Regions from separate parts of the Comamonas sp. GB3 AK4-5 genome, predicted to be linked through region 1. Evidence: riboswitches for the same ligand, from Rfam matches in the RefSeq annotation. Region 1 holds a riboswitch; the other holds the start of a gene.
What was found. A riboswitch is a leader RNA that binds a small molecule or an ion and turns the genes downstream of it on or off. The one in region 1 is predicted to bind FMN.
Positions count from the first base shown of each region.

Region 1 (15,385 bases):
GTGCGACGTTGGTCGCGCAGATAGAGGCTGACGGTGTATATCTTGAACATCAGGCGTGTGCTGACGCCGGCGCCATTGAGCAGCAGGTGCTGGCCTGCCACTTGCACCGAGTTTCCGGTGACGGTGCCATCGGTCTCGGTGGCGCGCGCCAGGCCCGGGAAACAGGTGGCTACGCAGGATGCGAGCGCCAGGGCGCGTTGGTAGGGAAGGTACATGGCTTGCTCCTTGCAAGGTGATGGCAGCAACCGGCCTTGCTGCAAAAAAAGGTGGCCGGGGAAAGAAGAAAGCAAGGGCGCGGGGTTCACCAGATGGCCAGGCTGTTGGTGAGCACCCGTTGCAGCCAGCTGCGTTGACCGGCCTCCGAGGTGTCGCCGCGGCCGGCGACCTCCAGCCTGGCGTTGATGACATCGGCCGAGCCCACGATGTTTTCCGGTCGCAGGTCGCGCGGGTCGACGATGCCGGAAAAGCGCAGCGTCTTGACGTCGCCATTCATGGCCGTGCTGCGCTCGCCCGCCACCACCAAATGGCCGTTGGGCAACACATTGATGACCGACACCGCGATCTGCCCGGTGAAGCTGGTGCTGTTGCTGGTGCTGCCATCGCCCTTGAAGGAGTCACTGCCCGAGGCCGTGGCGTCCAGATTCAGCATCGAGCCCAGAAACCCGGTGCCGGAGTTGCTGCCCGGCCCCTTGTTGATGATTTCGTTCTCGCGGCTGGCATCGGTCTTGGCCGTGCTGCTGGCGTTCATGGATTCCGCAATGTCGACCTTCAGGCTGTCGCCCACATGGCGGGGCTTGGCGCGTCCACCAAAGGGGGCGTTGAAGGTGCTGGCCCGAAAGAGGCTGCCGGTGTTCACGCGCTCAATGGCTGCCAGACGCGGCGGGGCGGTCACGGCAACCGGGGCCGTGACGATGCTGGGCTCGGAAGTGCTGCAGCCGGTCAGCAGATGGGCACACAGGGTGGCAGCTGCCAGCAAAAAAGGGCGGGGAAGAGAGTGCATGGAGGGCTCCTGGACGCAAGAAAGAGGACGCAGAGCGGGGTTTCAGTAACCGGTCACCAGGGCCGCCACCACGGGGCTGAGCTTGGTGCGGGTGTCGCTCCATTTGCCTTTGGCCAGATGGATGTCGAGCTGGAACTGGCTGGACGAGAGCAGCTCGCCGCTTTTCGAGCGCAGGGCCAGCTGCGCCGAGCTCATATAGGGGCGCAGCTCGCCCGTAAGCGGTGTGACGCCCCAGTCGAAGTAGGCCGTGTATTCCAGCCAGATGTTGCACAGCCGGGCTGCGGGCGGGTTGTCGTAGACCTTGCTGCTGACGCCGTGCGACTGCAGCTCGGCCTGCAAGACGGGCACCAGATCCGGCACCTGGTTCTGGGGGTTGAACTCAATGCACACATCGCTGGGCACGCTGCGCAGGTGGTAGAGGGTGTTGCGGGCCTCGGGCGCCGCAGACGACACGGCGGTACTGGCCAGTCCACCTGCGGCCTTGACCAGCTCCCACAGCGGCATGGGAGTGATGATGGAGCAGCCTGTTTGCAGGGTGCAGGCCGCCATGCTCAGGGTGCAGAGCCGGAGGAAAGAGGGGGGGCGCATGCTCGTCTCCTTGCGGGGCATCAGACGATCTCGCTCAGCATGGAGCGCACCGTGGTGGCGCCCAGCGCCAGATAGGTGGCTACGCCCTTGGCGCCGGTGCTCACGGCATCGACCACGGTGTCCGCACCGCTTTCTAGAGCGCCCATCACCGCCTCTGTGCCGCTTGCCACGGTGTCCACAACGGCGTCCGTTCCCGTCTCGAGGGCATCCATGACGCTGTCTGCGCTGCTCTCCAGGGTGTCCATCACGGTGTCACTGCCGGTTTCCAGTGCATCCATCACGCTGTCTGCACCGCTCGCCAGGCTGTCCACCACCGTGTCGGAACCGTCTTCCAGAGCCTCCATGACCGCCTCTGCACCGCTGCCTATGGCGTCCAGCACGGCCTCGGCGGCGTCGCCCACGGAATCCGCAGCAGTGCCGAGCATTTCGGAGGTGCTGTCCACGCCGTCACTCAGCAGGTCGCCGATGCCGGATGCCGCGTCTTCCATTGCTTCCCCGAGCAGGGCCAGGCTTTCGGCGCTGAAGGTGCAAATGGCGCTGACCATGCTCGACGTATCGGCCTGGTCCTGGGTGGTGCTGCTGGTGCTGCGGGTTTGCGCGGGCAGCGGTGTGGTCAGCGAACGGGTGGTGGTGCTTGAAACCGATGTGATGTCGCTCATTGCAAACTCCTTGAAGAGGTGAGCGAATACTAGGATTTCAGGCCACAGCTAAATAAATGGAATAAAAGGCGTTAATCCGGACAACTTACAAAGCGCATGCATGCAATCAACAATATGGATACGAAAGAAAAGCGCTGAGATCTGCTTTTGCGTGCATTTTGTAGCGATGTGGAAAAAATAGAGTCACCAATGCAATACAAGCGCCAGCGCTCTGCCTCGCAGCGGGACCAAGCTTTCGCTCTGGATATTCTTTTGATTTGTATCTATTGAATGAAACGATATTCCATAAGCGGAAAGTCGTGATAAAAAGAATCCATGGAGCTTAAAAACCAATGAAAGCAGCATGAACCCTCTGCAGGCCATTCAATCCGTGCGCGGCATCAGCCATCTGGGCGATGCCTTGCAGTCCAAACGTTCGCTGGGAGATGTGGCCGGGGCCGTGGTCGGGACGGTCTATGCCACCCAGTCCGGTGGCCTGGGCAGCCTGGCCAGCGGCATGTTGGAAGAGATGACCTCGGCACTGGTGGATGGCGTGGTGTCGGGTGTGTCCGAGGTGGTGGACACCTCCACCGCTGCTGGGCGCGCCGTGGCGTCTTACACCAGCCAGGGGGTGCAAAGCCTGGGCAAGCTGGTGGATTTTTTTGCCTGAGACGGCCTGCTGATTGCTCTTTTAAAGTGAGCTGCTAGCGCTTGTATGGCGGGCATTAGCGCCGGGTTTTTATCAAATTGACTCCGGGCGCTGCGCTCCCACCCAGGCAAAACGCGGCTGCGCCACGCCATTCACCTCTACGGTCTCGGTAAACATGGCGGCAGGGCGCACCCACAGCGCGCCTTCGCCATATAAGGGGCGGTATACCACCAGAGCCTCCAGCGTCTCGCTGTGGCGGGCAACTTCCAGCACCTGGTAATGCTGGCCTTTGTAGTGGCGGTAATAGCCGGCGGGAATCTGGGGCAGCGGGGTGAGCGTGTCGAGGGTGTCTGAAGAGGTCATGGCTGCAGATGGTAGAGCAGGGGGAAGGCCTGCCCCAGCAACCAGCGCGCTGCTTGGGAATCGGGGCAATGGGACAATGCAGGCTATGCATCCCAAAGCCCTTCTGGACGCTTGCGCCGAACTGGTCAAGCTGACCTTGCAATTTCAACACCCGGCCGACGCCGTGGTGTCCCGCTATTTCCGCGATCACCGCAACCTGGGCCCGCGCGAGCGCGCCACGCTGGCCGAGACGGCCTACACCGTGCTGCGCAAGAAAACCCTGTTCGAGTCCTTGGCCCGTTCCGGCAGCGGTCCCAAGGAACGGCGCCTGGCCATTCTGGGCTTTCACGGCCCGCGCAGCTTTTTGAAAAGCGCGCTGAACCCGCAGGAAATCCAGTGGGTCGACGACTGCGACGCGGTCAAGCCCGAAGAGCTGATGGCCCAGCACCGCCACAATCTGCCGCAATGGATGGCCGATGCACTACAGGCCCAGGTGGGCGATCAGTTTGAAGCCCTGGCCGCCAGCATGCTGGAATCCGCACCGCTGGATCTGCGCGTCAACGCCTTGCTGGCCAAGCGCGATGCCGTGCAAAAAGAACTGGCCCAGGCCGGCATCAAGGCCGTCGCCACACCGTATTCCCCCTGGGGCCTGCGTGTGGACGAAAAGCCCGCGCTGACCCGGCTGGAGGCCTTCCAAAAGGGCCGTATCGAGGTGCAGGACGAAGGCTCGCAGCTGCTGGCCCTGCTGCTGGATGCCAAGCGCGGCGAAATGGTGGTGGATTTTTGTGCCGGTGCCGGTGGCAAGACCCTGGCCATTGGCGCCTCCATGCGCAACACCGGCCGCCTGTACGCGTTTGACGTGTCCAGCCACCGCCTCGAAGCCCTCAAGCCCCGCCTGGCGCGCAGCGGCCTGTCCAACGTCCACCCCGCCGCCCTGGCCCATGAGCGCGATGAGCGCGTCAAACGCCTGGCCGGCAAGATTGACCGCGTGCTGGTCGACGCCCCTTGCTCCGGCCTGGGCACCTTGCGCCGCAACCCCGATCTGAAGTGGCGCCAGGACATGCAGGCCGTGGCCGAGCTGACCGAAAAACAGCTGTCCATCCTGAGCAGCGCTGCCCGTATGGTGAAAAGCGGCGGCCGCCTGGTCTATGCCACCTGCTCCGTGCTGCCCGAAGAAAACGAGCGCATTGCCGAGGCCTTTCAACAGGCCCATCCCGACTTTGTGCCGCTGGATGCCGGTGAAACCCTGGAAAAGCTCAAGGTGGAGCAGGCGAATAGCCTGTGTGCTGGTGGCGAAACCGGCACGCAATATGTGCGCCTGTGGCCCCATGCTCACCAAACCGACGGCTTCTTCGCCGCCGTCTGGGAACGTAAGTAAAAAATGCTTGGTTGCTGCCTTGTTGTGAGGCGGCCATGCAGCGCTTGATGCTTTGTTGCGTGCCCTTGCCGTACGCAAGTACTGTCAGCGGGCGCGCGTCGCGCCTCAAGCGCTGTCTGGCCGTTGTGGTTGTGCTTTTGTGCCCGCTGCACTGTTCAGGCCCGCTCCGGCCTGCATTCAACTTCCACGCCTTCTCGCCCCTGCACCCTCTACCATCCTCCGCATGAGTTTCCAATACGAAAACCTGGCCCAGCTCGACCTCTGGACGAGCTTCTTCAAAGTCACCCCGCTCGAGCTGCCGGCCGAGCGCCAGATGCGTCCCCGTCGCATCAGCGGCTTTATCCGCGCCAAGGCGCAGCCAGCGCCCGAGACGGCGGTGCCTGCCGCACCTGTGGTGGTTGCGGATGCCGGGGCTGAAGTGACGGCCGAGAGCGGTGGCAAAAAAGCCGCGCCCCCGGTGGAGCGCGAATGGGTGACGGCGCAGTGGGGGCTGGTGCCGGCCTGGGTCAAGTCGGCATCTGACGCCCGTTTGCGCTCGCTCAAGCTGATCGAGGCGCGCAACGAAAGCGTGTCCACCACCCAGGCTTTTCGCGATGCCTGGCTGGCGGGGCAGCGCTGCATCATCCCCATTCAGGCCTTTTATGAGGATGACTTGCGCGCTGGCGGCAAGCCCATCCCCACGCGCATTGCCCGCGTGGATGGCGAGCCCATGGGCGTGGCGGGTGTGTGGTCACGCTGGCAAGACCCGGAAACCGGCGCCGAGTTGATGAGCTACGCCATGCTCACCATCAACGCCAACAGCCACGCCTTGATGCGCCGCTACCAGCACCCGGGCAGCGAAAAGCGTATGCCCGCCATCCTGGGGGAAGGCACTTATGACGCCTGGCTCACCGCCCGCCAGGAAAAAGCCCGCGAATTCATGCGCGCCTACCCGGCCAACTGGATGCTGGCCAATCCGGTGGAAAACAAAAAGGACAAAAAGCCCAAGGGCTTGTTTGATTGAACATTGCTGGGGAAGCGCCGCGTTTTCTTGAGCGCTATAGCAAACAAAGCAAATCGTCCCCTTGTCTCGCTCCCTCTTCCCTTTGCAGGAGAGGGCAGGGGTGAAGGAAGGTTTGCAGCAGTGGCTGCAGCTGGTCCTCCAAAGATTTTCTATTGAACAGCTGCCGAGAGCCTGTTGGCCTAGACCAGCATGTGAATACCTGGGGACAGCCCCTCACCCCCACCCTCTCCCCGAGGGGCGAGGGGCAATACGGGGGCAGCGGCCCTGGATCGCACAACCGCCCGGTGTTGCTCCTTCCCCTTCGGGGGAAGGCAGGGATGGGGGCAGGCCCCTTGTCTTGCGCCCTCTCCCGCTTGCGGGAGAGGGTCGGGGTGAGGGCCGGTTTGCAGCAGGCCGCTGTGTCCCTTGGCACAAGCAAAAGCAGAACCCGAACGACTCAGGCCGCAGCAGGCTGTTGCCGCCCCAGCAGCCTGCGCACCGCTGCGTAGAGACCTGCCACCCAACTGGGCTGCGGCGCAGGCTCCAGCAGCTGCAGCTGCACGGGATTGCTATCCAGGCTGTGCAGATGCAGCCACACCGGCATGCCGTCGTGGCCACCTTCGATAAGCTGGCCGCAGGCCAGCTCGCGCTGCTGGGCCAGCAGTACCTGACCCCATACGAGCGGGCCGCTGCGCACGCCCACACGGCCTTCCAGGCACAGCAAACGCCAGCCTGGTGGCAGGCACAGCACAGGCGTGGTGCGCGGATCAATCCGCTGTGGTTGTGCAGTGGCGGCGGTAGACATGGGCGTTCTTTCAAAGTGGTGTTGCAAGGCCTCCAGCATAAAAATCGCGCCCTGTTTGCAACAGGCACAGCCTGCGGAACAGAAAAGCAGAACAGCAGCGAAACAGGCGCCCTGTTCCGCATGCGGGCATGTCGTTCTGTATCTGTTGAGCGGGCCGCGCCTGCGGCATCATGGGGTCCTGCCTGGTCCATCTTCTGGCTGATCTGCCCATGCCCCGCTCCACTGCCTCGCCCCCGCCTTCGTCCTCGGAGTTACCGCTGTACCGCCAACTGGCCCAGGTGTATGAACAGGCCATTGCCAGCGGCAGCCTGCGCCCCGGCATGCAAATGCCTTCGGTGCGCGAGCTGCGCCAGCGCCACCAGGTCAGCCTGTCCACGGCGCTGCAGGTGTTGCGCTGGCTGGAGGCCCAGGGTGCCGTCGAGGTGCGCGAGCGCGTGGGCTATTTTGTCTGTGCGCCCCGCACACTGGCTGCCGTGCCCGCCGCACGCGAGCCCGATATGCATCTGCCGCTGCAGCCTGACCCCCAGCTGTTTGCCGGCATCAACGAGCGCATCTCGGTGATTCTGGAAAAAGCCCGCCTGGCCGGCCCGCTGGTGGTGGACCTGGGCAGTGCCATGCCTGCCCCCAGCCTGTTCGATGGCACGGCGCTGAACAAGCTGGCCGTGCGCCTGCTCAAGGAGCAGCCCGATGTGCTGGTCTATGGCCCATCTGCGCCGACCACCCACTCCGAGTTCCAGCAGGCCATGGCCCACCATGCGCTGCGCTTTGGCCTGACCCTGGCGCCCGACGAGGTCAGTGCCACCCATGGCAACTCCGAGGCGGTGAACCTGGCGCTGGACGCCGTGGCCCAGCCCGGCGATGTGATCGCGGTGGAGTCGCCCACCTTCTTCGGCATCTTGCAGGCCATCGAGGCCCAGGGCCTGCGCGCGCTGGAAATCCCCAGCAGCCCGCACACGGGCATCTCGCTGGAGGCGCTGGAGCTCGCCGCCCGCAACGAGCCCCGCCTCAAGGCCGTGGTGGTGGTGCCGCATCTGCAAATGCCCCTGGGCAGCGTCATGCCTGATGCCCACAAGCAGCGCCTGGTGCAGCTGTGCGCCGAGCATGGGCTGGCGCTGATCGAGGACGATATCTACCGCGAGTTCATGGACACCCCCCAGCCCGCACGCCCGGCCAAGGCCTGGGACCAGCCGGGTGACAAGGGCTGCGTGATTTACTGCGTCTCGCTCAGCAAAAGCTTTGCCCCCGGCCTGCGCCAGGGCTGGATGAGCGGGGGCCGCTGGCATGCGCGGCTGCAAATGCTCAAGTTCTCGCGCACCCGCAATATGCAAAGCTGGTCACAACTGCTGGCCGCGCGCAGCGTGGACTCTCCCGCCTACGAGCGCCATCTACGCCGCATGCGTGCCCAGCTGCAGGTGCAGCGCGAGCAGGCCGCCCAGGCCGTGGCGCGCTACTTTCCCGTGGGCAGCCGCTTCAGCCTGCCGCGCGGAGGGCTCAGCCTGTGGGTGGAACTGCCGCCCGCTATCTCCACCATGGCCCTGTACGACGAGGCCCTGGCGCGCGGCGTGCGCATCGCGCCCGGGCCCATGTTCTCCAATACCGGGCGCTATGAAAACTTTATTCGCCTGAGTTGCGGCCTGCCTTTTACCTCGGCGGTGGAGCAGGCCTATCAGACGCTGGGGGCACTGATGCATGAGCAGCTGCGGGCTGCGGGGCCGGAGTTGGTGTTGGTGAGGGCTTAGTTTTGAAGACTGTGCTTATTTTTATGGGCTGTTTGGAAAGTGGGAGTGTTGGCTTTCGACCGAGGCTGTGTGGAAACTCAAAAACTTCACCGGCATCTCAGCCAATGGGTCAACAAGCTCTTGCATTTCGTGGTGTTGAAGATTTTTTCCCTCAAGAACGACCTGTCCCCTCCCAATCGGGCATCCAACGCCGTTTCTGACTCCAATTTCACCCTTTAAAAGGGCTCACCTGCCTACCAGACGCATTGCAGCCATGGTTCTTGCGAACCCAAGAATTCCAAGCACTCGCTTAAGGTTGTAGGCCAGCACATTCAAGCTCATCTCGGTGCTCACATTCGGCAGCCGCCTGGTTAGGAAGTGCGTGTACCCCATCCAATGCTTGAGCGTGCCGAACACATGCTCCACCGTCCGCCTTCTCACCATCATGGCGTCAGGCATTTGGTCCAAACGCTGCTGCGCTCGCTCCACGACGTCTTCGTGCTCCCATCGACTGATGCGGCGGTAATCGCTGGGCGTGCACTGGGATTTGATTGGGCATTGTTTGCAAGCGCTGCTCCAGTAGCGTCGCATTTGCAGACCTGCCTCCTCGCGGGTGAAGCGGTAGATGGCCCGCTGTCCTGCGGGGCACTGGTATTCGTCATCTTTCTGGATGTAGATGAAGTCTGAGCGATCGAAGCGGCCTTTGGCACGCGCACCAGATGTATTGGGCTTGGGAAGAATGGCTGCTACACCAGTGTCTTCGCATGCTTTGATCTGCTCACCACTGTAATAGCCACGGTCCGCAATGGCTTGCAGCTTGCGTTTGCCCATGGCCTTGCGTGCAGCCAGTGCCATGGAAGCAAGAGCACTTCTGTCATGGCCTTGATTGATCACTTCATGGGCGACGATCAGATGATGTTTGGCATCTACCGCTACCTGAACGTTATAGGCCACCATGCCAGAGCCTCGGCCACTGGTGGCCATGGATCTGGCATCTGGGTCTGTTGTTGATAGCTGCTTGTCCGGCTGCTCTTTGAGTTGTTCCTTCACCTCATCGAGTGCCTGCATTTGTTTGCGCAGCAAGGCTATCTTGTCTTGGAGTCGGGTGGTCCGCGCCTCAAGCTCCGCAGGCTGCGTGCGATCTGCTGTATCCAGATCTGCCAGGTAGCGCTGAATGCTTTCTTCGATCTGCTGTTGGCGCTTGTCAATCTTGCCCAAGGTGAAGTTCTTGTCACGAGTGTTGACGGCTTTGAACTTGCTGCCATCAATCGCTACCAGAGCCTTGGTAAACAGCTTCAGATCACGACACAGCACTACGAACCGGCGGCATACATTGCGGATGCCTGCGCCGTTATCTCGACGGAAATCAGCGATTGTTTTGAAGTCAGGTGACAAACGGCCAGTGAGCCACATGAGCTCCACATTGCGCTGCGCTTCACGCTCCAGGCAGCGGCTGGATTGGATGCGGTTGAGATACCCGTAGATGTAGACCTTGAGCAGTACCGCAGGGTGATAAGCCGGGCGACCTGTGGCTGCAGGTGTTGCCCCATCAAAGCCCATCGAACACAAGTCCAGTTCTTCAACGAACGCATCGACAATGCGCACGGGATTGTCTACACCCACAAAGTCATCGAGACACTCGGGCAGCAAGGTCACTTGCTCGCGGGCCTGGCCTTCAATGAATCGCTTCATGGGTCACCTCGCTAAAACCGGGTGCTGTGATTTTAAATTTTGAAGCGTGAGCGGCCAAGCGTTTTCACACAGCCTCGACCCAGAGCTGTCTTTCAGCTTGCTGCGTTAGCATGCGTCCGCGACTTTCGTCGGATTTCTAAAAATTGATGTGCCCCAAGTATGAACACAATTGACGCTGGAATGCATAGGTCACTCTGTGCAAAAGCTCCGCATCCTGTCCTTTTGATTGATGGAACACCGCTTGAGATGTGGGCTAAAGGGGTAATTTCCTCCGATGCTCTGGGGACTGATTCAACTGACACACTTGTCCCTGCTCAAGGGTGGCTGGTTGATGAATCCGATTTACAGAATGCTTGGTATCTCTTGGAACCCAAAGATGAAAGTTCATCAACGATAGTGCCAGTATTGATTTGTCCAGACGATATGGACATGAGCTGCACTGTTGCTGTGGTAGAGCAACAGGTTGATACTCAAACAGTGTCATGGCTAAGAATCGGTCGCGCTACGGATGTGCGCAATGGCATCGTTGTTTCAGTTGCATGGGAAATGCCCAGCCAAAAGGCTGTATTTGACAAGGCTGCTTTTCGTGCTGCAGTTGATGAATTGAAACGACTGACTGATGAAGAGTGGCACTAGCCTGCACAGTAGGTGACCGGCAGCTCCTGGCCGAAGGCCGCCATCCAACGTTTAGTCAATAAAAATCCCCGCCAAGCCAAACAGCCCGCGGGGATTCCTTATTTGATAGCTGCCTCAGCGCCTGCAGCAAGCGCCAGAAGCCTAAAACACTCTCAAATCAAGCCGTCACAGCCTGCTCCAGCAGCGCATCAATGGCCGCATGCTGGGCCAGGGTCTGGGCGCAGGCATGGGCGGCTTCCTCGCCTTTTTGGATGAAGTGCTGGCGGAAGAAGTCCACCAGTTCGCCATGCTGGAAGTTGTAGGGTGTCAGCGCCACGGAGAACACGGGCACGCCGGTGTCGAGCTGCACGCGCATCAGGCCGTCGACCACGGCGGTGGAGACAAACTCGTGGTGGTAGATGCCGCCGTTGACGATCACGGCGCAGCCAATGACCGCATCGAACTGGCCGGACTGGGCCAGCTTTTGCGCCATCAGCGGGATTTCAAAGGCGCCGGGCACATCGATCTGGTGAATGCGTGCCGGGGCAGCGCCCAGCTCGGTCAGGCGGCGTGCGGCGGCGTCGCGGGCCTGGTGGACCACGTCGCTGTGCCAGTTGGCGCTGATGATGGCGATGCGGGCCTGGGCCAGTGCAGGGTTGGCCGCGCTGGTGGTGGGGAGGGAAACCGAAATCTGATTCATGGTGTTGGTCTGGAAAGACGTGGAACAAATGAATCAGGGCGCGCGAAGGCAGCGCAGCCAGAGACGGTTGCACATGGCGCGGCCATGCCGCACCCATGCGCTGCCGCCCCAGGCTGGGGGACAGGTCTTCACGTTACTCTTTCATCCGGACTGTGACCGTCGGCTCTGGCATCGCACCAGATCTGCTGACCTTGCCGGGGCTGTGCCTGGCAAGCGCTCGCGGGCTCGCAGCCTAGGCTGCATACCGCCGGTGGGGAGTTTCACCCCGCCCTGAGAACGTTGTCGCCCTTGGTGGGCAACGTGGACATTGTAGGACGCTGCCGGCGCCATCCACTGTCACCTCGGTAAGAGCCTGCTGCGGACGCGGGCAACAAAAAACCGCCAGGGCCGGGGCCGGTGGCGGTTTTTTGGGGAATCAGGCCGAATTACTTCAGCTTGGCTTCCTTGTACTCGACGTGCTTGCGAGCCTTGGGGTCGAACTTCATGATCGACATCTTTTCAGGCATCGTCTTCTTGTTCTTGGTCGTGGTGTAGAAGTGACCGGTACCAGCAGTGGAAGCCAGCTTGATCTTTTCGCGTCCGCCTTTAGCAGCCATGGTGTTTCTCCTTCAGGAAATTAAGCTTGGCCACGGGCGCGCATGTCTGCGAGCACGGAGTCGATACCGTTCTTGTCGATCAGGCGCAGAGCAGCGCTGGAAACGCGCAGGCGCACCCAACGGTTTTCGCTTTCCACCCAGAAACGGCGGTACTGCAGGTTGGGCAGGAAACGACGCTTGGTCTTGTTGTTGGCGTGGGAAACGTTGTTGCCCACCATGGGCTTCTTGCCCGTAACTTCACATACGCGTGCCATTGGGACACTCCGATAGTTGAATCGGCCGCCGGCTCTGAGCCCCTGCTGTGCAGGGTTGTGCCGACAACCTCACCTCGCCAGTTTGAATGGGTGGCGGTAACCCGTTTGCTATCCATGTCCCAATCTGTTGGTACAGACGTCCCACATCCAGCAAAGCCAGGGATTATAGCCAGGAAATGAAAAAGCCCCTGAAGGGGCTTGGAATCACCCCCTGAGGCGCTGCGCGCCTTCACCCCTCTCTGGCGCTACGCGCCGGAGGGGGACGCTGCCAGCGCGGCGGGGCGGCCCTTGCGCGGCAGCCTGGCCTGCGCTGTGCCAGTTTCAAGCGATGTGGCCTTGGCGCAGTCGCAAGGATGCGACAGTTCAGCAACCACCCGGGCGGCGCCGGGAGGTGATGCTTATTCCTGTTCCAGAAAGCGCTGGGCGTCCAGGGCTGCCATGCAGCCGGTGCCGGCGCTGGTGATGGCCTGGCGGTAGACATGGTCCTGGCAGTCGCCGGCGGCAAACACGCCGGGCACGCTGGTTTGGGTGGCAAAACCCTTCAAGCCGCCTTGGGTGACGATGTAGCCGTTTTCCAGCTCCAGCTGGCCCTGGAAGATGTCGGTGTTCGGGTGGTGGCCGATGGCGATGAAGGCGCCTTGCAGCTTGATCTCTTCGGTGTGGCCGTCCTGGGTGTGCTTGAGGCGGATGCCGGTCACGCCGCTTTGGTCGCCCAGCACCTCGTCCAGTGTGAAGTGGGTCTTCAGCTCAATCTTGCCTTCCTTGACCTTGTCCATCAGCTTGTCCACCAGGATGGGCTCGGCCTTGAACTTGTCGCGGCGGTGCACCAGGGTCACCTTGCTGGCGATGTTGGACAGGTACAGCGCTTCCTCCACGGCGGTGTTGCCGCCGCCGACCACGCACACGGGCTGCTCGCGGTAGAAGAAACCGTCGCAGGTGGCACAGGCGGAAACACCGCGGCCCATGAAGGCTTCTTCCGAGGGCAGGCCCAGGTATTTGGCCGAGGCGCCGGTGGCCAGGATGAGGGAGTCGCAGGTGTAGGTGCCGCTGTCACCGGTCAGGGTGAAGGGGCGCTTGGAAAAATCAACCTTGCTGATATGGTCGAACACAATCTGGGTCTTGAAGCGCTCGGCATGCTCCTGAAAGCGCTGCATCAGTTCAGGGCCTTGCACGCCCATGGCATCGGCGGGCCAGTTGTCCACCTCGGTGGTGGTCATCAGCTGGCCGCCCTGGGCCATGCCGGTGATCAAGAGGGGGTTGAGGTTGGCACGTGCTGCATAGACGGCAGCCGTGTAACCGGCGGGGCCGGAGCCGAGGATCAGGACTTTGGCGTGGAGCGGAGAGGTCATGTGCGCAATCAGCAAGCAAGAAAATGGCGCTTTGTATGCGCCGCAACTGCGAGGTGCAATGGCGGTGCCACAAAGGCAGGGGCCGGAGCCAGCCGCAGCACGCTGCGCTGGACCGGAGCAAACAGGTATTGTAGAAAGGGCAAGAGCCCTGTGCCGAATCGGGCTGTTGTAGGCAGCTTGCTTGCTGGTATGGCAAGCTTTGTTGCAACTGTTTGCATTTGCCCAGGCTCCGGAATCCTGGATGCCGCTGAAACGCTGGGGTAAGCTAGCCGCCTTGCATATGACTTCTACTTTCAATGCCTTGAACGCCTCGTCTGCCAAAGCCCCGCCGAAAGCGGGCATTGTTCGTTTTGGACATGAGGTGTGCTTGGTGGTGGCGCTGTTGGCGCTCACCTTCTGGCTGCTGGCACTGTTCACCTACTCCCCCCAAGATGCGGCCTGGTCTACCAGTGGCCAGGCCAATGGCGTGGTCGTGCGCAACTGGGTCGGCAGATTGGGCGCCTGGCTGGCCGATACCTCGTATTTCGGCTTTGGTTACTCCGTCTGGTGGGCGGTGCTGGCTGCTGTTTTCTCCTGGTGGCGCTCGCTGCGCCGCTGGATGCGTGGCGAAACCCTGGTGGGCCAGTTGTGGCAGGAAAAGCTGCAGTTCTGGCTGGGCCTGCTGCTGCTGCTGGGTGCCAGCACGGCGCTGGAATGGTCGCGCCTGTACCGGCTGGAGGCCGCGCTGCCCGGCCACGGCGGTGGCGTGATGGGCTATATGGTGGGCAAGGCCAGCGTGGGCTGGCTGGGCTTCACCGGCTCGGGGCTGATGGGCATCATGCTGCTCATTTTGGGCCTGAGCCTGGTGTTCCATTTCTCCTGGGGCGGCGTGGCCGAAGCCCTGGGTGCGCGCATTGATGCGCTGGTGCGCATCGGCCAGCAACACCGTGAAAAGGTCAAGGACCTGGCCGTGGGCCGCCGCGCAGCCAAGGAGCGCAGCGATGTGCTGGAAGAGGTGCATGTCAGCGCCGAAGAGGCCTACCAGCCCAAGCCGGTGCAGATCAATACCCCGGTGCAGACTCCGGTCGTGCCCAGCGAGCGCGTGATCAAGGAGCGCCAAAAGCCGCTGTTCCAGGAAATGACCGACAGCGCCTTGCCCCAGGTGGACCTGCTGGATGCCGCGCCTGCCAAGCAAGAAAGCGTCTCCGCCGACACGCTGGAGATGACCAGCCGATTGATCGAGAAAAAGCTCAAGGACTTTGGCGTGGAAGTGCATGTGGTGCAGGCCACGCCGGGCCCGGTGGTCACCCGCTACGAGATCGAGCCCGCCACGGGCGTCAAGGGCTCGCAGGTGGTGAACCTGGGCAAGGATTTGGCGCGCTCGCTGTCCCTGGTGTCGGTGCGCGTGATCGAGACCATCCCGGGCAAGAACTACATGGCGCTGGAGTTGCCGAATGCGCGGCGCCAGTCGATTCGATTGTCCGAGGTGCTGGGCTCCCAGGTCTACCACGAGGCCAAGAGCATGCTGACCATGGGCCTGGGCAAGGACATCGAGGGCAAGCCCGTGGTGGCCGACCTGGCCAAGATGCCCCATGTGCTGGTGGCCGGCACCACCGGCTCCGGCAAGTCGGTGGGTATCAACGCCATGATCTTGTCGCTGCTGTACAAGGCCGAGGCCAAGGATGTGCGTCTGCTGATGATCGACCCCAAGATGCTGGAAATGTCGGTCTACGAAGGCATTCCCCATCTGCTGTGCCCGGTGGTGACCGATATGAAGATGGCCGCCAACGGCCTGAACTGGTGCGTGGCCGAGATGGAGCGCCGCTACAAGCTGATGAGCAAGCTGGGTGTGCGCAATCTGGCGGGCTACAACACCAAAATAGACGACGCCAAGACCAAGGGCGAAATCATTGGCAACCCCTTCAGCCTGACGCCGGAGTCGCCAGAGCCGTTGCAGCGCCTGCCGCATATTGTCATCGTCATCGACGAGCTGGCCGACTTGATGATGGTGGTGGGCAAGAAGATCGAAGAGCTGATTGCCCGCCTGGCGCAAAAGGCGCGCGCGGCCGGTATTCATTTGATTCTGGCCACCCAGCGCCC
Region 1 covers NZ_CP166730.1:1,150,853-1,166,237, forward strand. The annotation lists gene ACA027_RS05045 (chalcone isomerase family protein) at 1-215, opposite strand, end outside; gene ACA027_RS05050 (flagellar basal body L-ring protein FlgH) at 302-1,000, opposite strand; gene ACA027_RS05055 (cell division protein FtsI) at 1,043-1,588, opposite strand; gene ACA027_RS05060 (hypothetical protein) at 1,609-2,247, opposite strand; gene ACA027_RS05065 (hypothetical protein) at 2,591-2,896, shown strand; gene ACA027_RS05070 (DUF1653 domain-containing protein) at 2,969-3,238, opposite strand; gene ACA027_RS05075 (RsmB/NOP family class I SAM-dependent RNA methyltransferase) at 3,324-4,595, shown strand; gene ACA027_RS05080 (SOS response-associated peptidase) at 4,819-5,598, shown strand; gene ACA027_RS05085 (hypothetical protein) at 6,035-6,382, opposite strand; gene ACA027_RS05090 (PLP-dependent aminotransferase family protein) at 6,592-8,121, shown strand; gene ACA027_RS05095 (IS1182 family transposase) at 8,347-9,792, opposite strand; gene ACA027_RS05100 (hypothetical protein) at 9,952-10,428, shown strand; gene ACA027_RS05105 (6,7-dimethyl-8-ribityllumazine synthase) at 10,586-11,107, opposite strand; FMN riboswitch at 11,236-11,389, opposite strand; gene rpmG (50S ribosomal protein L33) at 11,533-11,703, opposite strand; gene rpmB (50S ribosomal protein L28) at 11,724-11,957, opposite strand; gene trxB (thioredoxin-disulfide reductase) at 12,356-13,306, opposite strand; gene ACA027_RS05125 (DNA translocase FtsK) at 13,587-15,385, shown strand, end outside.

Region 2 (15,385 bases), 450 kb from region 1:
GGAAAGTGGGCAGGGTGGGGCTTTTGGTGGCGGCGGTGCCAGCGGGCAGTGGGGTGAGGGGGAGGCGTCGCAGCTGGAGTTGCCTGGTCTGCCCGATGCCGCCTCAGCCTCTTCTTCGGCACTGGAGGTGCCGGGGTTGGACGCTCTGGATGGAGAGGGCGTGGTGCTGGTGCCCGTGCTGCTGCTGTTTGCCGGCCTGCTGTTGCTGGCCACGGGGGCGGGTTCGCTGTTGTGGCTGGTGTTGGGCTCGGAGCTGTTTCTGGCTGTGGCGATGGAGGTCGCCTTTGCCCTGCTGATGGCGCGCACCCTGTATGTGGTGGAGCGCGAAGGTTGGCTGCTAGCTGCCCTGCGCCTGAGCTACAAGCCCATGCTGAGTGCCCTGGTGGCGGCCGTGGTGCTGGGCGCTGTGGCTGATTGGTTGTTCCCACATGCGGACACGCTGGCCCAGGTGGTCAAGGCCTTGCACGGGGGCTGAGCGCTTGCCTGTATGGCCTCTCCCCCGCTGGGGGAAGGCGGGGACAGGGGCTGGTTGTGTGCAGTGCTGCTCCATATAAGAGAGCAGACTATGCAGACGGGTATTGTGCCAGGAGGTGATTTTGTTTGAAATAGGAGCGCGTCACTCCTGGGTTGCTGCAGGCAGGCACAAGCGCATGCGCAAGCCTCCCAGGGGAGAAGGCAGGGCCTCTATGCTGCCGCCATAGGTGTGGGCCAGCTCGCGCACGATGTCCAGCCCCAGGCCGGTGCCGGGGCGCTGCTCGTCCAGGCGCTCACCGCGTTCAAAGATGCGCTGGCGCTGTGCGTCGTCGGCAATGCCGGGGCCGTTGTCGTCCACGGTAAAGCACAGGCTATCGCCTTCGCGCTGTACCTCCAGGCGCACCTGGCTTGCGGCCCATTTGCCGGCGTTGTCCAGCAGATTGCCCAGCATCTCGAACAGGTCCTGTTCTTCGCCACGGAAAGCCATCTCCGCGTTGGCTCCATGCAGCGAGAACTGTAGCTGGCGCCCGGCATGCAGCCGCTCCATGGTGCGTAGCAAGGCCTGCAGCGGTGCCTGCACCGGCGTGCGCAGGCCGGTGGCGCGCACGCCGGTGGCGGCGCGGGCGCGGGCAAGGTGGTAGTCCACCTGGCGCGTGGCCGTGGCCACCTGTTCGCGCACCAGCTGGGCCAGCGGTGAGTGCTCTTGCGCGGCGGCATTGCCCAGCACGTTCAACGGGGTGTGCACCGCATGGGCCAGGTTGCCGGCCTGGGTGCGGGCGCGCTGCACGATGTCGGCGTTGGCGGTCAGCACATGGTTGAACTCGCTCACCAGGGGCTGCAGCTCGTTGGGGAACTGGCCCTGCAGCTGTGCGGCCTGGCCGGTGCGCACAGCGGCCAACTGCCGGCGCAGCAGCCGCAGCGGGTGCAGTGCCAGGTGCAGCTGCACGGCCACGGCCAGCAGCAGGCCGCCTGCCAGCAGGCCCAGTGCGACCAGCAGCATGGTGGTAAAGCGCTGCAGCGGCTCGGCCAGCAAGGCCTGGTCGGCGGCCACGGTCAGGCGCAGGCGCGGTGCATCGGCTTCCGGCAGTTGCAGCGGGCGGCTCACGGCCGTCAGCGCATTGCCCTGGCTGTCGTGCAGCTCCAGCACGCTATAGCCACGGCGACCTTGAGTGGGTGCGGGCAAGGTAGCGGGGAGTTGCAAATCCTGGTCCCATAGCGAGCGCGAGCGGGCCAGGCCGCTGTGCTCCACGCTGCCGTCTTCGGTCAGGGCATCCACCTGCCAGTACAGGCCGGACAGCGGGCGCTCCAGCCGCGCATCGCCGGCCATGGGGGCCACGTCCACGCGCCGGCGCGTGTCCAGGTTGACGGATGCGCTCAGCTGATCGAGCTGGCGCACCAGCTGGTCTTGCAGCTGCTGGTCCACATGTTCGTGAAACAGATTGCGCAAGCCCCAGCCGGCCAGGGCCAGTGCCAAGGTGATCCAGACCAAGGTGCCCAGCAGCAGGCGGCTGCGCAGCGACAGCGATGCGGGGAATGGGTGCCACTTCATGCCGAGGCCGCTCCGTCGTCCATGCCTTGCGCAGGCAGCAGGCGATAGCCCAGGCCGCGCACGGTCTCTATGCTGCCCGCGGGCAGTTTTTTGCGCAGCCGGCCCACAAAGACTTCGATGGTGTTGGAGTCGCGCTCGCTGTCCTGGGGGTAGAGATGCTCGGACAGCTCGGTGCGCGACAGCACCTCGCCAACCCTTTGCATCAGCAGCGAGAGGATTTTGAACTCATGGCTGGTCAGCACCAGTGGCAGGCCGTCCACCGACACGCTTGCCTGGCGCGTGTCCAGCAAGATGCTGCCGCATTGCCACTGGGCGCTGCTGTGTGCAGACAGGCGCCGCAGCAGGGCACGCAGCCGGGCCAGCAACTCCTCCATGTGAAAGGGCTTGGCCAGGTAGTCGTCGGCGCCGGCGTCCATGCCGGTGACCTTCTCGTGCCAGGCACTGCGTGCCGTCAGGATCAGCACCGGCATGCTGCGGCCCTGGGCACGCCAGTGGCGCAGCACGCTCAGGCCGTCGACCACGGGCAGGCCCAGGTCCAGCACAGCGGCATCAAAGCTCTCCACCTCGCCCAGGTAGCGCGCGGTTTCGCCGTCGGCAGCCGTCTCCACCGTGTGGCCAGCCTGGGTGATGGCATGGGCCAGTTGGGCCTGCAGCGTGGGTTCGTCTTCCACTACCAGAATCCGCATTACTTCTTTCCTTTCTGCTTGACCTTGAGCACCCTGCCGTTCACGGCATCCAGCTCAATCTTCAGCGCCTGGCCATTGGCCTGCAGCACGCGCAGTTCGTAAATGAATTCGCCGTCGTCATGCTCGAACTCCACCTTGATGACCTGGCCCTGGAACTCGCGCTCCACCTGGTCGATCACGGTGCGCAGCGGCAACACCTTGCCCTGTTGAACGGCCTGGCGGGCCAGCTCGTGATCGCGGCTGTCCGAGTGGGCCTCGGGCAGGCCCAGCAGCAGCCCGCCCCACAGGGCTGCCACCAAGGCGGCAGCGCCCAGCCACAGCAAAGAGCGCGGCAGGGGGCGGCGCAGGTGAGGGGGGGAAGAGGTCATGGCAACAGTCTCCGGCAGACAAACAGATATGGTTTTTATAGCGGGAGGGCCATGAACCTGAGATGAACAGCTGCTTCAGCTTGGGTTCACCCCGGGTTTTGAACAATGGCTTCAGCCCGGCACGGTGTCGGGCGCTGTTTCACAAGGAGTGTTTGTCATGACCCGTATTTTTCACAAGTTCTCGCGTTCCGCTGGTGTGCAACTGGCTGCTGTGGCATTGGCTGCCGGCCTGGCTGGCGTGGCCATGGCCCAGACCCCGGCAGTGGCCCAGGCTGCTGCACCCACGGCTCTAAGCTGGAAAGCCGAGCCGGGGCTGACCATACGCCAAGTCTATGACCGCCTGGAAGCCGCAGGCTATCGCGATCTGCGCGAGATCGAATGGGACCACAGCCACTACGAAGTCAAGGCCCGCGATGCCCAGGGCACCTGGGTGAAGCTGGATGTGGATGGCAGCACCGGCGCCGTGCTGCGTAGCCGCAACAAGCGCTAAGTCAAGGCGGTGCATGCTGGGTGGCGCTACTTCCGCCCGGCACGCAGCCGCAGTGCGATGGCGGTGAGAGCGTTGTAGAAAAAGAAGGAGGATGTATGCGAGTGCGCGCAGTATGGGCCTTGTGGTCGGCCGTATTGACCGCAGCCTGGATGCTGGCGGTGTGGATAGAGCAAAGCCAGGGTCTGGGTGGTGGCGACATCCAGCTGGTCTGGCTGCTGCGGCGGGATGTGCTGCTGCTCAGCGGTGTGTGGAGCGTGGGCATGATGTCGCTGGCCATGTGGCTGTCGCTGCGCCAACCCTGGATGGAGCGCCCGCTGGGGGGCATGGACCAGGTCTATCGCCTGCACAAATGGCTGGGCATCAGTGCCACGGTGGCCGCCGTGCTGCACTGGGGGGCCAAGGAGGCCGGAGGCTGGATCAAGGCCGGCTGGGGAACGGCCGGACGCCCGCCGCGTGATGCCATGCTGTCCTGGCTGGCCGATGGGCGCGGCCTGGCCAAGGACATGGGGGAATGGGCTTTTTACGCCCTGCTGGTGCTGGTGGTGGTGACGCTGTGGCAGCGCCTGCTGCCCTACAAGCCCTGGCGTTGGGTGCATCGCGTGATGCCGGTGCTGTATCTGGCCCTGGTCTGGCACAGCCTGGTGCTGCTGCCACAAACCTATTGGCAGCAGCCAGTGGGCTGGTTGATGGGGGCGCTGATGGCACTGGGCTCGGTGGCTGCACTGTGCTCGCTGCTGGGGCGCATCGGCCGCGCGCGCCGCTATGCGGCCGAGGTGCATGCCGTGCAACTGCTGGGTGACAAGCCGGGGCAGGACCCGCTGGAAGTGCTGTGCGCATTGCCCGCGCAGTGGCCGGGTCACCGTGCCGGGCAGTTTGTGTTTGCCAGCTGGGATGCCCGTGAAGGTGCCCACCCGTTTACCGTGGCCAGTGCCCCGGGCGCCTGTGGCTACACGCCCGATGGCAGGCCGCTGCTGCGCCTGGTGATCAAGCCCCTGGGTGATTACACGGCCCAGCTGCACCGCAGCCTGAAGCCGGGCATGGCCATGCAGATTGAAGGCCCTTATGGGTGTTTTGATGGCCAGGTCGGCCATGCCACGCAGGCGCCAACCCAGGTCTGGGTGGCCGGCGGTGTTGGCATCACGCCCTTTATGGCCTGGTTGGAAGCTCGTCAGCCCGATGCTGTGGCAACTGCGGGCCAACTGCCTGCCTATCTGCACTATTGCACCCGGGATGCGGCCCATGACGCCTTGCTGCCCCGTGTGCAGGCGCTGTGCGCCGAGGCCAGTCCCCCTGTATCGCTGACGGTGCACGATGCGGCCCAGGGTCAGCGGCTACACCCCGAGGATCTGGAGCGCCATGGCGCGGCGCTGGACATCTGGGTGTGTGGCCCGCAGGGCCTGGGCAATGCCCTGCAGCAGGGTGCCGATGCTATGCGGGCACAGGGCGGCCGCTGGCGCCTGCACCGCGAGGCATTCGAGATGAGATAAGCCACCCCCTGAGCCGCTGCGCGTCTTCCCCCCCTCTATCGCTACGCGATGGAGGGGGACGGCACCAGCGCCAACCAGGGAGACAAGGCGGCCCTTGCGCGGTGCCCTGGCTTGGGATGTGCCGGTTTTATAGGCCGTAGGCGGTGTGTAGAGCCGGATATTGCAATTCAAGTAATCTGCTTGCAGAACAATGTCAGATTGGATTGGCAGCTATCAAAAACGATAAAAGCACCCAGTTGGGTGCTTTTCTTTTTTGGGGCGCTGGGCCGGGTTCAATGCAGCAAGTCGTTGCCGGGTGCTTGGGGTTGCACGCGGAAGAAACCGGTACCGGCGCTGCCGCGGCCGACTTCTTCTTCGGTGGCTTCGCGCACGGCTTCCACCTTCAGGTGGATGCGCAGCGCAATGCCTGCCAGTGGGTGGTTGCCATCCAGCACCACATGTTCGGGGTAGATGTCGGTGACGGTGTAGAGCGCATCCTTGGGCGCCTCGGGGTTGCAGCCTTCGGGCAGGGCGCTGCCTTCAAAGGTCATGCCTTCTTCCAGCTCATCGGGGAACAGCTTGCGCGGCTCCAGAAAGATCAGCTTGTCGATGTAGTCGCCAAAAGCGTCTTCGGGCTCCAGGTGCAGGTCCAACGTGGCGCCCACGGAATGGCCTTGCAGCGCTTCCTCGATGCGCTTGAGCAGGTCGGAGCCACCCAGCAAAAACTCCACCGGCTCGTCCAGCACATCCAGCTCTTCGCCCAGGGTGTCTTTGAGCACCCAGGTCAGTGCGACCACGCATTGTTCGGTGATTTCCATGTCTGTGCCTTTTTCATCTAGGTGCATGGGCCGTCCGTGGCCCGTGCGGGAGGCCAGAATTGTAGCGATCCGGTACCGTCCTGGGGCTGCACCGGCTTTGCGCCCCCGCAAGGCGGGGCTGCTGCGTGCATGGGACAATTGCCGCCATTCGCAGGCCGTCGACCGCAATCGATGGGCTTGCTTCGCAACCTATCTGATTGTGGTGCTGCCTCGGGTGGCGCCCCAGGAAACGCCATGGACATCCAATCGCCTCTCCAACTGCTCGGCGGCATTTCGCCCGAGAAATTCATGCGCACTTACTGGCACAAGAAACCGCTCTTGATCCGCCAGGCCATCCCCGGCTTCAAGCCCTTGCTCAATCGCGCCCAGCTGTTGGCACTGGCCGGTGAAGAGGGCGTGGAAGCACGTTTGATCGAGCAATTGGGTGAAGGCGCCTGGAAGCTCTCCCACGGCCCCTTCCCGCGCCGCAAGCTGCCTTCGCTGACCAAACCCGGCTGGACCGCGCTGGTGCAGGGCGTGGACCTGCATCTGCAGTCCGCCCACGATCTGCTGCAGCAGTTCCGCTTTGTGCCCGATGCGCGCATGGATGATTTGATGATCAGCTTTGCCACCGACCAGGGCGGCGTGGGTCCGCACTTCGACAACTACGATGTGTTTTTGCTGCAGGCCCATGGCAAGCGTCGCTGGCGCATTGGTCGGCAAAAAGACTTCTCGCTGCAAGAAGGCGTGCCGCTGAAGATCCTCACCAACTTCGAGCCCGAAGAGGAATGGGTGCTGGAACCCGGTGACATGCTGTACCTGCCGCCCAAGTGGGCGCATGACGGCATTGCCGAGGGCGAGTGCATGACCTATTCCGTGGGCTTTCGCTCGCCCAAGCAGGACGAGCTGGCACGTGAAATCCTTTTGCGCATGTCCGATGCGCCGGACGAGGCGCCCAAGGAAGTGGTCTACAAAGACCCCAAGCAGCCCGCCATCAGCCACCCCGGCGCCATTCCCACCGACCTCTACGACTTTGCCCGCGAGGCCTTGAAGAAGGCCCTGGCCGAGCCGCTGGCGCTGGAGCGCGCCCTGGGCGAGTACATGAGCGACCCCAAGCCCCATGTCTGGTTCGAGCCGGCCGAGGACTTCGGCATGATCGAGGGCGTGGTGCTGAACCGCCGCACCCGCATGCTGTATGACGCCAAGCACATCTTCATCAATGGCGAAAGCTATCTGGCCGGCGGCAAGGATGCCAAGCTGATGCAGCAGCTGGCCGACACCCGCCGCCTTGCGGTGCGCGAGGTGCAGCAGTTCAGCGACGACGCGCTGGAGCTGCTGTCCAGCTGGGTGGATGCGGGCTGGGCCCATAGCGTGCCCGCGTAAGCGGTTTCTCGCTTCACCCCACCAAGGCTGCTGCGGCAGCCTTTTTGCTGTCCTTTTTATCTCCGCTTCTACAGGGTTTGACGGCATATATGTAGCCAGCTACATTAAATGCCAAGAAAGCCATGCCCATGTTTGAACTCAAAGACCTGCCCAGCTACGACACCTTGGAGCGCTTCGGTGCCGTCTATGGCAACACCGATGTGCAGGGCCTGCAGACCTGGCTGGTCTGGGCATCGGCCACGCAGGAGATGTTGACCGCCTTCGAGGCCAATCTGGCCAACAGCTGCGGGCTGTCCCAAACCCAGTTCTTTGTACTGTTGCTGCTCAAACGCAATCCCGATGGCCTGGGGGTGGGGGCGCTGGCAGAAGGTGTGTCCGTGACCTCGCAGACCATGACGCGCATCATCGACCGCATGGTGGTGTCTGGCCTGTGCAGCCGTGAGGTAGGCCCTGTCGATGCGCGTGCCCGCGTGGTGCGCCTGACACCGGCCGGCGATGCCATGCTGGCTCAGGCCCTGCCCAGCCACTATGCCTGGGTGGCCAGATTGATGAGCCACTTCAATGCCGAGGAGCGCCATATGCTGAACCAACTGATGCGCAAGCTGAACCAGATGGATGGGCTGAACGAACCGCAAGCTATGGGCTGATTTTTTTATGCATTTATGTAGCTGGCTGATTATTTGAAGGCGCGTCATGTCATCTCTGCTGTACTTTCCGCCTCGCCGCCATGGCGACCTATCTTCCACAGGAGAATCCCATGTTCCACTCCGGTTATTACGTAACGGCTGAACTGCGGCTCAAAGATCTGGCCCGTCTTGATGAGGCTTGCCTGGCTTTAAAGGTGCTGGCCGAAAAGACACTGCTGGAGCCTGGCTGCTCGATCTTTGTCGTGCACCACGACAGCGCAACATCTTCCCGCTTTGTGCTGTGGGAGCGCTTTGATGACGAAGCTGCGTTTAGGCTGCATTTCGAGCAGGCCCACACTCTTTCGTATCTGGCCCAGGATTTGACTGAGGTGGTGCAGCATTTCGCAACGGATGTGCTGTAACGGGGGCGTCTGGGGCGGGCTTGCTTGATCCGCCTCAAATGCTGGCGCGCAGGCAAGGCGCTGGCCTCCCTAGAATGGCGGAGTTGGCCCATGCCAACACGTCTTCAGGGCGGGGTGCAATTCCCCACCGGCGGTAGGCGAGGCTGCGGTGCACACCGCTGGGCCCTCGCAAGCCCGCGAGCGCTCCCGGCTTCACGCCGGGAGGTCAGCAGATCTGGCACCACTCCAGAGCCGACGGTCACAGTCCGGATGAAAGAAGATGGGCAAAGCGCGCGCTGCGCGGGGGAGGGCTGCGGCCTTGCCCTGGCGCGCGTGCCTTGCTGCGTGCCCCGAAAACGTCTTCTCCACCTTTTATTGAGGAGCGTTTGCATGTTTGAAACCCCGATCGCGGAGCGCCAGCCGCCCGCATTCCCCGAGCCTTCTTCCGATGTCGTGGCCGTGCGCGAGCGCGTGCATGCCGCATTACAGGCCGTGCGCAACGGCGTGCCTGTGGTGCTGATGGACGACTACGACCGCGAGAACGAGGCCGATCTGATCCTGGCGGCCGAGCGCCTGACCGAGCAGACCATGGCCCAGCTCATACGTGACGGCAGCGGCATTGTCTGCCTGTGTCTGACCGATGCGACTGTGCAGCAGCTGCAACTGCCGCAGATGGTGCAGCACAACGAAAGCGCATTCAGCACGGCCTTCACAGTCACCATCGAGGCCCGCCAGGGCGTGAGCACCGGCGTGAGCGCGCGTGACCGGCTGATCACCATACAGGCCGCCATTGCCCCGGACGCCAAGCCCGAAGATCTGGTGCGCCCCGGTCATGTGTTCCCCCTGCGTGCCCACCCGGGTGGCGTGCTGGCGCGCCAGGGGCATACCGAAGGCTCGGTCTGCCTGGCCGCGCTGGCCGGTCTGCGGCCCATGGGGGTGTTGTGCGAGCTGATGAACCCTGATGGCAGCATGACGCGTGGCCAACAGGTGCTGGACTATGCCTGCGCCCATGGGCTGCCGTTGCTGGCCATTGCCGATCTGGTGGTGTATTGCCAGCAGACGCCGCAGGCGCAGTCGGTGTGGGCGGCCTAAAGTCACCGTGGTGGCCTGCTATGCCTGCATGTTGCGACCACCGGCCTATGCGTTGCTGCCCAGGTGTCAGCGGACGGCGGAGGGCAGGTAGCCAAAGCGTGTGCGGAATCGCTCGGCGAAGCGCGCACGGGATTGGTAGCCGCAGGCCTGTGCAATGCGGGGAATGCTCCAGGCAGTGGTCTGGAGCAGCATCATGGCGTGGTGCATGCGGATGTCGGCCAGCAAGTGCTCAAAGCGCACGCCCTCGCCGGCAAGGCGGCGTCGCAATGTGGCTTCGCTCATGGCAAGGGCCTGCCCTGCGGCATGTGCTGTCCAGCGCTGCTCGGGTGCTTCCCCCATCAAGGTGCGCAAGCGCCCCGCAGTGCCGCGTTGTCTGGCATCTTGAAAGCCATGGCCGCGCTCGGCGAGCAGCAGGAGGAAATCCATGAGCCGGTGCTGCAGGCGTGCATCGCTCACACGCTGGATGTTCACGCTGTCGACCACCCGCCGGAATGTGGACGCCAGCTCATCATCCAGCAGGGGCTGCTGATAGGGCACGGGCTGGCTGCTGTTCTGTGTGCGTGCGCCATGCGTCTGCTGATGTGCCTGGTGGAATGCCTCCAGCAGTGTGCTGGAGAGCGTCAGGAAAACCGAGCGAAAGCGTTGCTCGGCGCCACCCGGTGTTTTTTGCAGATCGGCACATGTCCCTGGCTCGATCAGCAGCAGCGATGTGGGCGCATCCACCGAAAGCTGGCTGACGCCAGCGTCGACATCGAGCCGTCCCGCTGCAACCAGCAGCACGGTGGCGTCGTGAAACAGAAACCGTGGCGTGTGCTGGGCCTGTGCCAGGCAGGGCTGGGCCAGAGCGCACAGGCCCTGCCGCAGCACCGGCGCCGCAGAGGGCAGCAACCAGTGGGCGCCGGCCCCTGCCGGGGCCTGGGCGCTTTGCTGCGGTAATGCGGTGATGGTGCTGGGCCTGCTCACCGCTCAAAGAGGTAGGGAGGGGTTGAGGCGATACAGGCCGGTCAAGCTGGCTTGTCCCAGCACAGGGGCAGCGGCCAGTGCGGCCCGCACACGGGGGCCTGTCAGCGGGCCTTCTACGGCCAGCGTGGGAGTGGCCAGCGCGTAGACCGTGAAAATGTAGCGGTGCACCAGCATGTCGTTCCAGGGTGGGCAGGGGCCGTCATAGCCATAGTATTCGCCCTGCATCTGTGCATCGCCCGCAAACCAGGCGGTGTAGTCGTTGATGCCGTGGCGCAGACCCTGGCCGGTGCTTGGGCCGGGTTTGCCAGAGGGTGTCACTCCGCTCGAATGCGCGCCGGCCTCGATCTGGGTGGTGCTGGCGGGAATGTCGAGCAGCAGCCAGTGAAAGAAGTCGACGCGTGGCAGATCGGCAGGCACGACGCGGCCTTCCTGGTTCACGTCATCGCCGCGGCTGGGCACGTCGGGGTCATGGCAGACGATGACAAATGACTGGGTGCCCGCAGGCGCACCGCTCCATGCCAGGTGGGGATTGCGGTTGGATGACAGCGCAATATGGGAGGAAGCATCGGGCACGGCGAAGGCAAATTCGCCGGGAATCGCCTGGCCGTCCTGGAAGCTGTGGCTGCTGAGTTGCATGTGAAGTTCTGACCTCTGTGTGGGGGGAACATGGGGGAATGGGCTGTGTGGCGCAAGCCAGCACATTGCCCAAAATTCTAGGGGCGCATGGATTTTGGAAGTTGGCAAATCCAGTCAATGTTTTGCCCTATGCACTCAACTTGACTGCCTGTGGTGGGTTTTGAGGGTGAGGCCGATGGGAGCAAGACCGCCGCAATGAGAAAAGGCCCCTTGTGGAGCCTTGGTGCTTGCCTGCCCCTTGGGGGCATGGGCTTGGGCGTTGAAGCGGCGCTCAAGCCGTTGCGGTCTTGGCGGAGCTGCCTTCGGTGTCGCCGGCGCTGTCCTGCGGCGCCTTCAGGGCCGCCAGCCTTTGCTGCAGAAAGTCGTCAAAGCCCTTGTGCACCAGGCTGTAGGTGCGTTCCACGGCGCTGCGCACGGGGCTGTCGGCCTCGCCCCAGACGCCCAGGCCTTGCAGGATGTCCTTGGCCTCGCCATAGCCTTGCTCAAAGCCGCTGCGTATGGTGGCCACAAAGTCCTGCAGCAGGGTCTCGGGGTCTTTGTTCGGGTATCTGGCGGCGTAGCGGTCGAACAGGGCGGTGGACAGGGAGACGATGCGCCCGGCCACGGCTTCGCTGCTTTGGTCCTGCTGCTGGGCCTTGGCGATGGCGTCTTCGCCCAGCTCGGGGGCCAGCACCTCGTTGAGCTTGTCCACCGCGGCGCGGTAGAGCAGCGTCATGCTTTGGTTGCCGGCCGAGATGGACACATCCATCGACGCCTGCAGGATTTGCGCATTGCGCTGGGTGCGCTGGCCTTCGCGGCTGGCGGCGGCGCTGCGTTGGGCCTGTTCCAGCTCGCTGCTGGCGGGCTTGGCGCTGGCTGTGGACACATTGGGTGCGGCAAGGCTGCTGGTGGTGCTGACCATGGTCTCCTCCTGTGGTGATGGATGTTTTGCGGTGCAGCTTGCAGGGCTGCTTATCGTGCTTATCGGCAGCGGAGGAAAGAACTTGAGGCCGCTCCGCCGTAAATAAAAATGAGAGCAGTTGCTGCAAGATGGCACTGCGTTGTGGATATAAAACTGCCTGAAACCGTTGTGCAGAAAGCATAGCCAGCTCTTGTTTTGCAGTGACTGATCTGGTGCTTGGTAAAAATATTTCATCTGATATGGTCTTTCTGCCCCCTATCTGATTCTGTGCAAGAAGTGGCGGGCGTCGCATAGTCGGCTGCATTCCATGGCCTCAGAGCTACGACTGTGTTGACCTCCCGATGAAACCGTCCCACGACTCCTCCCGCAATGCCTCCGGCAAGGCGGCTGCCCGTAAAACCATTCCCATCCATGTGGCCGAGCCCGAAGGCGAGTCCTTCTACGAAAAGCGCCAGAAGGTCCAGCCCCGCTCGGTGACCGGGCGCTTTGCGCACTGGCGCTGGGCGCTGGTGTGGATCACGCAGCTGTTTTTCTACGGCGTGCCCTGGATGCAGATCCACGGCCGCCAGGCCCTGCTCTTCGATCTGGAGCAGCGGCGTTTCTACATCTTTGGCTGGTTGCTGGTGCCCCAGGACTTCATCTACCTGGCGGTGCTGTTGATCATCAGCGCGCTGGCGCTGTTCCTGTTCACCACCGTGGCAGGGCGGCTGTGGTGCGGCTTCAGCTGCCCGCAGACCGTCTATACCGAGCTGTTCATGTGGATTGAGCGCCGCACCGAAGGCGACCGTAGCGCCCGCCTGCGCCTGGATGGCAGCGGCTGGACGGCCGAGAAAATCCTCAAGCGCGGCAGCAAGCATTTGCTGTGGGTGCTGGTGGCGCTGTGGACCGGCGTGACCTTTGTGGGCTACTTTGTGCCCATCCGCACGCTGGTGGTGGACCTGGCCAGCTTTGTCGGCCCCTGGCAGATGTTCTGGGCGCTGTTCTACGCCACGGCCACCTATGGCAACGCCGGTTTTTTGCGCGAGCAGGTCTGCAAATACATGTGCCCTTATGCGCGTTTTCAAAGCGCCATGATGGACAGCGACACCCTGGTGGTCAGCTACGACAGCGCCCGCGGTGAAGGCGAAAAAGGCCGTGCCCCGCGCGCCAAGGGGGTGGACCACCATGCCCAGGGCCTGGGCGACTGCATCGACTGCGGGCTGTGCGTGCAGGTCTGCCCCGTGGGCATTGATATCCGCAACGGCCTGCAGTACGAGTGCATAGGCTGCGGTCTGTGCATCGACGCCTGCAACAACGTGATGGACAAGATGCAGTACCCGCGTGGTCTGATTCGCCTGACCACGCAAAAAGCCCTGGCCGGCGGCTGGCGTGCGGCCCAGACCTGGCGGCGCATTGCCCGCCCCCGTGTGCTGCTGTATGCCACGGGCCTGGTGGCCATCAGCGTGGCCATGGTGGTCAGCCTCTACCAGCGCACGCCGCTGCAGGTGGACGTGGTGCGCGACCGGGGCACGCTGTCACGCATCGTGGCCGGCGGCCAGATCGAGAACATCTACCGCGTGCAGATTGCCAACGCCACCGAGCAGCCCCAGCGTTTTCGCCTGAGTGCCAGCGGACTGGAGGGCATACGTGTGGCCTCCGACACCGATGTGGGGCTGGACGCTGCCCAGGACCGCTGGGTGGTGGTTCGCCTGCAGGCGCCCTATGGCGTGGCGGCGGCCGGCTCGCATACCGTGCACATCCATGTCCAGGCCGAGGGCGATGTGGCCCTGCAAGTGGCCGCCAAGACCACCTTCCTGGTGCCGCGCTAGCCCAACAAAGGCGCCTGTTTAAGGCTCCTGTATCCCTTGTGTTGCTGGCAGCTTTCCGCTGCCATCCTTTACGGTCTGCTTAGTCAGACCGTTTTTTTTATTTCCTTCTTCTGAGAAGCCTTGCGGCTTCATGGGCAGCTCGTTTGAAGGCGGCCATACAGCGCTTGAGGCTTTGTTGCCTGCCCTTGCCGTATACGCATACTGTCTGCGGGCACGCGCCGCGCCTGAAGCACTGTCTGGCCGTTGTGGGGTGCCGTTCTGCGCCCGCTGCACTGCCTAGGCCCGCTCCTGCCGGCACTCCGCCTCGCAATTCCGTGGTGAATTTTTTCAGGCCGAGGCGGGTGCTGTCATCTCACAGCACCACTGCCCCAGTTGTTGGAGCGCAGTGTCTATGGCGGGGCTCCACGCCATCCCATAGTTCAACCGCAGGCAATGGGCAAAAGCCGGGCTGGCGCTGAACATGGCGCCGGGCGCCAGGCTGATGCCCTGCTGCAGCGCGCGCTGGTACAGGGCCCAGGCGTCGCAGCCTGCGGGCAGCTCCAGCCACAGAAAATAGCCGCCTTCTGGCCGGGTGGCGCGGGTGCCGGCGGGGAAGTGGCGGGCAATGGCCTCGGCCATGCGGTCGCGCTGCAGTGCCAGGCCGTGGCGCAGATGGCGCAAATGCTTGTCGTAGCCCACACCTTCCAGGTACTGGGCCAGGGCGGCCTGGGCCGGGGCGTTGCTGCCAATGGAGGTGGTGAGCTTGTGGCGTGCCACGGCGGCGGTAAAGCGCCCGGCTGCGGCCCAGCCTATGCGCCAGCCCGGCGCCAGGCATTTGGAAAACGAGCTGCAGTGCAGCACCCAGCCCTCGCGGTCCCAGGCCTTGGCGGGCAGGGGGCGTTGGGGGGCAAAGTACAGCTCGCCATACACATCGTCCTCGACCAGGGGCAGGCGGTGGCGTGTGACCAGCTCTACCAGGGCCTGCTTGTGGGTTGCGGGCATCAGGCTGCCCAGCGGGTTCTGGAAATTGGTCATCAGCCACACGGCCTGGGGCTGGTATTGGGCGATGGCAGCCTCCAGCGCCTGCAGGTCCAGGCCATCGCGCGGGTGGGTGGGCACCTCGATGGCATGCAGGCCCAGGCGCTCCAGCGCCTGCAGGGCCGCGTAAAAACAGGGCGATTCCACCACCACCGCGCCACCGGGGCGGGTGACGGCGGCCAGGCACAGGTTTAGCGCCTCCAGCGCGCCATTGGTGATGACCAGGTCATCCACGGCCAGCGGCATGCCATCGGCCAGATAGCGCCGTGCAATCTGGCGGCGCAGGCCCAGGTGGCCGGGGGTGAGGTCATCCAGTGCCGGCCGGTCTTCGGCCGATTGCCGGGTGCTGGCCACCATAGCGCGTGCCAGCCGGTGCCAGGGAAACCATTGCGGCCCGGGAAAGGCGCTGCCCAGCGGCACCGTGCCCTGCTGCAAGCTGGCCTGCAGCACGGAAAACACGCGCTCCGTCACATCCACCTGCACCGATGCGTTGTCGGGCTGGGACAGGGCTTCGGGCTCCGGTGGCGCCAAGCGCCCGCCCTGGGCCACAAAGTAACCCGAGCGCTCACGCGCACGGATCAGCCCACGCGCTTCCAGCAGGTAATAGGCCTGGAACACGGTGGACGGGCTGACCTGGCGCTGGGCACAGCTTTGGCGCACCGAGGGCAGGCGATCGCCCGGGCGCAGCACACCGTCGCGTATGGAGGCTTCAATCTCCGCCGCCAGTT
Region 2 covers NZ_CP166730.1:1,600,526-1,615,910, forward strand. The annotation lists gene ACA027_RS07115 (hypothetical protein) at 1-475, shown strand, start outside; gene ACA027_RS07120 (sensor histidine kinase) at 617-2,023, opposite strand; gene ACA027_RS07125 (response regulator transcription factor) at 2,020-2,709, opposite strand; gene ACA027_RS07130 (PepSY domain-containing protein) at 2,709-3,077, opposite strand; gene ACA027_RS07135 (PepSY domain-containing protein) at 3,235-3,567, shown strand; gene ACA027_RS07140 (ferric reductase-like transmembrane domain-containing protein) at 3,663-5,054, shown strand; gene ACA027_RS07145 (peptidylprolyl isomerase) at 5,327-5,851, opposite strand; gene ACA027_RS07150 (JmjC domain-containing protein) at 6,086-7,213, shown strand; gene ACA027_RS07155 (MarR family winged helix-turn-helix transcriptional regulator) at 7,342-7,860, shown strand; gene ACA027_RS07160 (putative quinol monooxygenase) at 7,971-8,261, shown strand; FMN riboswitch at 8,358-8,526, shown strand; gene ribB (3,4-dihydroxy-2-butanone-4-phosphate synthase) at 8,631-9,332, shown strand; gene ACA027_RS07170 (helix-turn-helix transcriptional regulator) at 9,399-10,295, opposite strand; gene ACA027_RS07175 (YbhB/YbcL family Raf kinase inhibitor-like protein) at 10,299-10,931, opposite strand; gene ACA027_RS07180 (DUF5610 domain-containing protein) at 11,203-11,832, opposite strand; gene ccoG (cytochrome c oxidase accessory protein CcoG) at 12,174-13,640, shown strand; gene ACA027_RS07190 (PLP-dependent aminotransferase family protein) at 13,968-15,385, opposite strand, start outside.
Region 2: another riboswitch for FMN. It lies ahead of ribB (3,4-dihydroxy-2-butanone-4-phosphate synthase); the one in region 1 lies ahead of ACA027_RS05105 (6,7-dimethyl-8-ribityllumazine synthase).